2 regions of the Sphingomonas sp. LR59 genome follow, and region 1 is predicted to be linked to the other one. Evidence: riboswitches for the same ligand, from Rfam matches in the RefSeq annotation. Region 1 holds a riboswitch; the other holds the start of a gene.
What was found. A riboswitch is a leader RNA that binds a small molecule or an ion and turns the genes downstream of it on or off. The one in region 1 is predicted to bind fluoride.
Positions count from the first base shown of each region.

Region 2: linked by a shared signal. The riboswitch ahead of QP164_RS14570 (voltage-gated chloride channel family protein) and the one ahead of QP164_RS06985 (voltage-gated chloride channel family protein) in region 1 are both predicted to bind fluoride.

Region 1 covers NZ_JASPFL010000001.1:1,540,566-1,544,777, forward strand. The annotation lists gene QP164_RS06970 (arsenic transporter) at 1-599, shown strand, start outside; gene QP164_RS06975 (YnfA family protein) at 596-919, shown strand; gene arsH (arsenical resistance protein ArsH) at 919-1,659, shown strand; fluoride riboswitch at 1,732-1,808, shown strand; partial or broken gene QP164_RS06985 (voltage-gated chloride channel family protein) at 1,832-3,234, shown strand; gene QP164_RS06990 (hydrogen peroxide-inducible genes activator) at 3,231-4,172, opposite strand.
Region 2 covers NZ_JASPFL010000001.1:3,124,536-3,128,747, forward strand. The annotation lists gene QP164_RS14565 (DUF190 domain-containing protein) at 1-74, opposite strand, end outside; gene QP164_RS14570 (voltage-gated chloride channel family protein) at 84-1,442, opposite strand; fluoride riboswitch at 1,466-1,542, opposite strand; gene QP164_RS14575 (DUF305 domain-containing protein) at 1,710-3,470, shown strand; gene QP164_RS14580 (RNA polymerase sigma factor) at 3,516-4,025, shown strand; gene QP164_RS14585 (anti-sigma factor family protein) at 4,022-4,212, shown strand, end outside.

The sequences.
Region 1 (4,212 bases):
TTCTCGCCCTGCTACTCGCCGGCTTCTTTCTGCTCGAACCCCTCGGCGTGCCGGTCAGCGCCGTTGCCGCTACTGGCGCGGTCCTCCTGCTCGTCATCGCCGCGCGCGGCCATGTCATCCAGACGCGCAAGGTGCTGGCAGGTGCGCCGTGGCAGGTCGTGATTTTCTCGCTCGGCATGTACCTGGTCGTCTACGGCCTGCGGAATGCTGGCCTGACCGATCACCTTGCCAGCCTGCTCGATCGCACTGCGCAAGGCGGCGTGTGGGGCGCGGCGTTCGGGACCGGGATCATTGCCGCGCTGCTCTCCTCGGTGATGAACAACATGCCGACCGTACTGGTAGGCGCGCTGTCGATCGACGCGACGCACGCTACGGGCGCGATCAAGGAAGCGATGATCTACGCCAACGTGATCGGGTGCGACCTTGGACCGAAGATTACACCGATAGGCTCGCTCGCGACGCTGCTCTGGCTGCATGTCCTCGGGCAAAAGGGCATTCGGATTGGCTGGGGCTATTACTTCAAGGTTGGTGCGACACTAACGATCCCGGTGCTGCTGGTGACACTCGCGGCACTCGCGATCAGGATCAGCATGGTATGACGACGCTCGTGTATCTGGCCGCGGCACTCGCGGAAATCGCGGGCTGCTTTGCCTTTTGGGCATGGATGCGACTGGGCAAATCGCCCCTGTGGCTGGCTCCGGGCATAGTCTCGCTTATGCTGTTCGCCTGGCTGCTGACACGCGTGGATAGCGATGCAGCGGGGCGGGCCTATGCTGCCTATGGCGGCGTCTACATCTGCGCATCGTTGATCTGGCTGTGGGCTGTCGAAGGGGTAAGGCCCGATCGCTGGGACGCGGGCGGAGCCGCACTGTGCCTGATCGGCACCTGTATCATTCTGCTTGGCCCAAGGACCGCCTGATGCCGCTCCGCATTCTCTCCGATCCTGATAATCTACCCGCGCTCGATCGGCGCTATGCGCTCGATCGTCCTGCCCTTGGGCTAGGTGCTGGCGATCCACCTCCGCGCATCCTGTTGCTCTACGGCTCCCTGCGGGAACGGTCCTTCTCGCGGCTTTGCGTCGAGGAAGCCGCTCGCCTGCTGCAATTCTTCGGCTGCGAAACGCGGATCTTCGATCCCTCGACGCTGCCGCTACCCGATCAGGTGACGGGGGACGATCACCCAGCCGTTCACGAGCTGCGCGAACTGTCGATGTGGTCGGAGGGGCACGTGTGGTGCAGCCCCGAGCGGCATGGTCAGATTACCGGCATCATGAAGCTGCAAGTCGATCACCTGCCGCTGTCGATGGGTGGGATGCGCCCGACGCAGGGCCGCACGCTTGCCGTCATGCAGGTGTCGGCGGGGTCGCAGTCATTCAACAGCGTGAATACCCTGCGCGTCCTCGGCCGGTGGATGCGAATGGTGACGATCCCCAACCAGTCGAGCGTAGCCAAGGCGTTCAACGAGTTTGACGACGCCGGCCGGATGAAGCCGTCCAGCTATTACGATCGGATCGTGGATGTTATGGAGGAACTGGTGCGCTTCACGATCCTGCTGCGACCGCACACCAGGCAGCTTGTCGACCGCTATTCTGAGCGCAAAGAGGCTGGGGTGGTGATCGATACCGCGACCGACCTTTCGAGCATCGCAACAGCCTCATAGTGCCGCCCAACCATCCGGTCATGACCTCCTTTCAAACGTGCATTTGACCTTGGTGCATCGCAACGACATATAGCTACCAACGGCGATGGATTTCCGCCGGGCCATTTGGCCGAACCGCCCTCGCAAGGGCCGATGATTCCTACCAGGCGCCGCAAGGCAGCAAGGAGGAATCGTGCGCGCAACATTTCGCAATCTCTATGACGAACTCAATTTGGCGACGTTCGTCCGCAACCGGCACGACCATACCATGTCGGTGCTGCGCTGGGCGCTGATCCTGATCCCTATGGCCGCGGTCGTCGGCACGCTTTGCGGGGCATTCCTGTGGAGCCTCGATGCGGTCACCCGGTTGCGCTTCGCCTTCCCGTGGCTGCTGTACCTGCTGCCGGTCGGGGGCTTCGCCGTCGGGCTACTCTATCATCTGACCGGACGCTCGGTGGAGGGCGGCAACAACCTCATCGTCGAACAGATACATGAACCGGGGGCGGGGTGCCGCTACGCATGGCACCGCTGATCTTCTTCGGAACGGTGGTGACGCATCTGTTCGGCGGGTCCGCGGGTCGCGAAGGCACTGCGGTACAGTTGGGTGGTAGTCTCGCCAGCGGCTTCGGTCGCGCGCTCAACCTCGATGCGGACGGCACCCGTATCCTGCTGATGTGCGGCATCGCGGCCGGGTTCGGTGCGGTGTTCGGCACGCCGATCGCGGGCGCGGTGTTCGCGCTGGAGGTACTGGCGATCGGGCGGGTCGAATATCGCGCGCTGGTGCCATGTCTGGTCGCGGCATTGGTCGGCGACTGGACCTGCCTTGTCTGGGGTATCCATCACGGTATTTACCGGATCGATGCAGTGGTGCCGGTTGACGCAGTGCTCGTCATCAAGGCCGGGATCTCCGGCGTGGGGTTCGGGCTGGTCGGGCTGGTGTTTGCAGAAGCCAATCATGCCCTTGGTGGGTGGCTCAAGCGGCTCGTCTCCTATGGCCCGCTGCGCCCCGTGATCGGCGGGCTGGCTGTCATCGCGCTCGTTTATCTGTTCGGTACACGCGACTATCTCGGCCTCGGCACGCTCGCAGCAACACCTGACGGCCTGACGCTATTCAGCTTTTTCGGCCCCGACACGCACCCGTGGAGCTGGGCGCTGAAGCTGCTGTTCACGGTCGTCACGTTGAGCGCCGGCTTCAAGGGAGGCGAGGTCACGCCGCTGTTCTTTATCGGCGCGGCGCTCGGCAATGCGCTGGCACCCATGTTCGGCGTGCCGACCGGCGTGTTCGCCGCGATCGGCTTCGTCGCGTTGTTCGCGAGTGCGGCCAATACGCCGCTCGCCTGCACCTTCATGGGCATCGAACTGTTCGGGGCCACCTATGCGGTGCCGATCGCGGTCGCATGCTGCGTCGCCTACCTCTGCTCCGGGCATAACGGCATCTACCTGTCGCAGCGCGTCGCCGTCCCCAAGGTGCCCGCAGACGGCCTCACCCCCGACGCCACCCTGCGGGAGGCCCGGACGCAGCGCGCGTCGCGCCGTCGCGCGCATCCCTTATTCTCCCGGATAGCATCGTATGCCCATAGCTGCGTCCAGTCCTAACCGCCAAAAATCGTTGCCGGTTCGCCGGTGTCCGGCTGTTCCCACGGCATCACGCACCGCTGGATAACTTCGGCGAGACGGCGATATGTCGCTTCCCGTGGTGACGAGGAACGCCATATCATCGTCAGGTCGCGCACTGGCGCCCGCCTCGCCAGCGGTCGCGCGACGATCAGCTTCTCGCGCAGCACGTCCGACCGGACATACAGTGCGGGGAGGAGCGACAAGCCCATGCCGGTCGTCACCATGAGACGCAGCGTGTCGAGCGTGGTCCCGGCATAGTCGTCGACTTCGATCGCGCCGACCTCGTTGCATAGCGAAGCGATCTGGTCGTGAAGCCGTGGTGAGCGGTCCATGACCAGGATTGTCTCGCCGGCTAGATCCTCGGGCTGCACGACTTCGCATCGGGCAAGCCTGTGGTCGCTCGGCATGACAAGGTGCAGCGGTTCCCGGATCAACCGGACGAAACTGAAGTCGGGCTGGCTGGGTCCATGCGCCAGAAGGAGCACGTCATGTGTACCATCCGACAATTTCCCCGGCAGGCTTTCCAGCCTGTCCTCGCGCACGACGATCCGCAAATCAGGGAATGTCTCGCGTAGCGCCGGCATTGCCAGCGACAGGACGTACCCGCCAACCGTCTGCAGAACGCCCATTTGAAGCGTTCCCTGTAGTGCCGCGGGATCGTCACGGCGCGCGATCTCCCGAATATCCTCGATTTCGGCAAGCACGAAGCGCGCACGGCGAGCGATCTCGGCGCCGACCGGCGTCAGCACGACGCGTACGCGCGTGCGTTCAACGAGTTGCGTGTTCAGGCGACCTTCCAGTTCCTTCAACTGCATACTGAGCGTGGGCTGGGTGACACGACACTGATCGGCCGCACGGCTGAAGCTGAGCGTGTCGGCGACGGCCACGAGGTAGCGCAACTGTTGAATGCGAGGCATCACCAACCTTATAGGCAACCTCTATAAGCGGCAATGTAAC
Region 2 (4,212 bases), 1.6 Mb from region 1:
TTAGATAGATGCGCAGCATCCCGACTTCGCGGTGATGGACAGTGAAACGGTTGGGCATGACGGGCTTTCGACAGGAAACAGGATCAGGCGCGCGTGCGCCGGCGAGAAGCGCGGTGCGTGCGGGCATCGCGCAGGGTCGCGTCGGGTGTGAGGTGTGCGGCAGGTACCTTTGGTACAGCGACGCGCTGCGACAGGTAGATGCCGTTGTGGCCTGAGCAGAGGTAGGCGACGAAGCACGCGACTGCGATCGGCACGGCATAGGTCGCGCCAAACAATTCGATCCCCATGAAGGTGCAGGCAAGCGGCGTGTTGGCTGCACCCGCGAACAGCGCGACGAAGCCGATCGCCGCGAACACCCCCGTCGGCACTCCAAATACGGGCGCGAGCGCATTGCCGAGCGCCGCGCCGATGAAGAACAGCGGGGTCACCTCCCCGCCTTTGAAGCCGGCACTTAGGGTGACGACGGTGAAAAGCAGCTTCAGCGCCCAGCTCCACGGGTACGTATTGGAGCCGAAGAAGCTGGCAATGGTCAGGCCACCCGGCGTTGCCGCCAGCGTGCCTAGGCCGAGATAATCTTGCGTGCCAAATAGCCAGACCAGCGCGATCACGGCCAAACCACCGATAACGGGTCGTAGTGGGCCATAGGGTATCACGCGCTTCAGCCATCCGCCGAGCGCATGGTTGGCCTCTGCAAAGGCCAGCCCGACCAATCCGAATACGACGCCCGCGAGGCTGGCTTTTGAGACGAGCGACGCGTCGACCGGCACCATCGCATCGACATGGTAGGCGCCGTGATGAATGCCCCAGGAAAGACAGGTCCAGTCACCCACCAGTGCCGCGACCAAGCATGGTACTAGCGCACGATACTCGACCCGGCCGATCGCCAGGACCTCCAGCGCGAAGACCGCGCCCGCGATCGGCGTCCCGAAGACCGCGCCAAAGCCCGCCGCGATTCCGGTCATCAGCAGGATGCGTGTCGCTTCCGCATCCAGCTTGAGTGCGCGGCCGAAGCCGCTGGAAAGGCTGCCGCCCAATTGCACGGCGGTGCCTTCACGCCCCGCCGATCCCCCGAACAGGTGCGTCACGACCGTGCCGAAGAAGATGAGCGGGGCCATGCGCAGCGGCACACCGCCCCCCGGTTCATGGATTTGCTCGACGATGAGGTTGTTACCGCCTTCGACCGAGCGCCCTGTCAGGTGGTAGAGCAGTCCGACCATGAACCCGCCGATCGGCAGCAGGTAGAGCAGCCAGGGAAAGGCAAAGCGAAGCCGGGTCACGGCATCGAGGCTCCACAAGAAGGCCGCGCAGAGCGTTCCCACCGTTGCGGCCATCGGGACCAGGATCAAAGCCCACCGCAGCACCGACATGGCATGGGTGCGGCGATCGCGAATGAACGCTGCCATGTTGAACTGGTCGTAGAGATTGCGAAATGTCGCGCGCACGATTCCTCCTTGCTGCCTTGCGGCGCTTGGTAGGAATCATCGGCCCTTGCGAGGGCGGTTCGGCCGAATGGCCCGGCGGAAATCCATCGCCGTGCCCGAGCATATGATGTCCGACGGCGACCTGGTCAACCAACCGCAGGGTTGCGAAGGGACCATATGTCTTGGTGAAGATCGATAAAATGACTGCACCCATGGAATAAACCCCGACGGGCGTCGTCTACGCTTTCGAGACTGATGCGCCGGAGGCTTATGCGTAGACGAAATTGGATGCTGGGTCTGACTGCTTCGGCCATGCTCACCGGCGCAGTCGCGGCCGCCCCCGCCGATGGCTACGCCAGCATGGTATCTGCCGCGATGGACCGGATGATGGCGGGCATGATGGTCAAGCCGTCCGGCGACGTCGACCGCGACTTCGTCGCAATGATGCTTCCGCATCACCAGGGCGCCATTGATATGGCGGTGGCAGAGCTGCGCTACGGCCATAACGAGCAGCTCAAGCGCATTGCGCAGGAGATCATCATCGATCAGCAGCAGGAGATCGCCGCCATGAAGTTGGCGATCGGTCAGCCGCTACCCCTTCGACGCCAGCCCCGACGCAGGGCGGCGACCACCACAGCCATATGGAGCACTGACATGATCCCGACCTTCCTGCGCTCGGCCGCCTTGCTGATGAGCGCCGCACCGGGCATTGCCATGGCCCAGCAGGCGCCGTGGAACGCCAAGGACGTGCCTGTCAGCCACCGCGACCGCGTCTATGCATCCGAACAATTCTCCAACACGGTGTCGGTGACGGACCCGGCCGACAACAGGTTGCTCGGCGTCATCAAGCTCGGCGATCCGCAGCCGATGAATTTTTCCCCGCTCTACAAGGGGCAGGTGCTGGTTCACGGCCTCGGCTTCTCGCCGGACGGGAAAACACTGGCGGTCGTGTCGATCGGATCCAACGCCGTGTCGTGGATCGACACCGCCACCAACACCGTCAAGCACACGACCTATGTCGGGCGCAGCCCGCATGAGGCGTTCTTCACGCCGGACGGCAAGGAGGTGTGGGTTACGGTACGCGGCGAGGATTACATCGCCGTGCTCGACCCCACGACGTACAAGGAGACCGGTCGCATCAAGACGCCCGGTGGTCCGGGCATGACGATCTTCTCTCCCGATGGCCGATACGGCTATGTCTGTTCCTCGTTCAATCCGGTGCTGGCCGTGTTCGATGTCTCGACCCACGCGCAGGTCGGACAGGTGGCGCAGCCGAGTCCGTTCTGTCCCAACATCGCCGCGACGCCGGACGGCAAGCAGGTGTGGTTCACGCTGAAGGACATCGGCAAGACGGTCGCATTCGATGCCAGGCCGCCTTTCGCGATCCTCAAGGTGCTGGATACCGGACCGATCACCAATCACGTCAACTTCGCCCGCACGGTCAGGGGACAGTTCGCCTATGTCACGGTGGGCGGGGAAAACGCGGTGAAGGTGTTCCGCACGTCCGACTTCGCGCTTGTCGCTACCATCCCGGTCGGCAAGATGCCGCACGGCGTCTGGCCATCGGGCGACGGCCGGCGCATCTATGTCGGGCTGGAGAATGCCGATGAACTTGCCGCGATCGACACCGCCGGCAACAAGGTCGTTGCCACCGTGCCGGTCGGACAGGCACCGCAGGCGATCGCCTATGTGCCGAACGCTATTCCGACAGGCCCCGGCACCGACAATCTCCAACCGCTCGGTACGGCAGGCAAGGCGGTGCATCTGAACATGGGGCCAGTTGGAGGCAATGGTGCGGCAAGCAGCATTACCCTCTTCGACCAGGGCATCATTCAGGTCGTGCAGAGTGCCGTTACCGGTTTGCAGCCCAAGAAGCCTTATATGCTCGTGCTCACCGCCAACGCGGACGGCAGCGGTGCGGTAGAGCCGCTTGCGAACTTCATGAGCAATCCGGCAGGTGCGGCGATCGTCAACGCATCGGGTCCGATCCGGCAGATCGTTCAGGGCAGTGCAGCGGCCCCCGGCGCTTTCTGGCGGTCGCCGAGGTAGTGAATGGCGCACCGGGCCGCATCGTGCAGGTGCAGCGCGACTGAGATGGACCCGCTTGCCGCCGCGATCGAGCCCCTGGTCCCCGGTCTGCGCCGTTATGCCCGGTCGTGGTTGCGCGATCGGGCGATGGCGGATGACGTGGTGCAGGATTGCCTTGAGCGCGCGGTCGGGCGCTGGCGGCAACGACGCGGGACGGAGGTTCGCCCCTGGATCTATGCGATCCTGCACAATCTGTTGGTCGACCATCAGCGGCAGCATAGCCGGCGAGGTACGGCGGTTCCGCTCCACCTCGTGGACGACGCTGCGCTCGGCCACCCGGCCGATCAGGACGCAGGCCTGCACCACCGAGACCTGTTGCGCGCACTTGATGCGTTGCCCGAGGAGCAGCGGACGGTGCTGCTCCTCATTTCCGTCGAAGGTCTGTCATATGGGGAAGTCGCTGCCGTCGTCGGCGTGCCGCTGGGAACGGTGATGTCGCGCATATCGCGGGGGCGCGACCGTCTGGCGACGCTCCTCCAGGAGGATGAACGGCCACGATTAAGGAGTATTCGATGACCAGCCCGATCGGAGAAGACGATCTGGCCGCGTGGATCGATGGCAGGCTGTCGCCCGAGCGGCAGCGTCTGGTCGACGCTTACCTTGAAGGCCAGCCGGACGTGCATGCCCGTTTGCGGGAGCAGGCGGAGCAGGCGCGAGCCCTTGCGTCCCTGTTCGCTCCCATCGCGGAGGAACCGATCCCGGC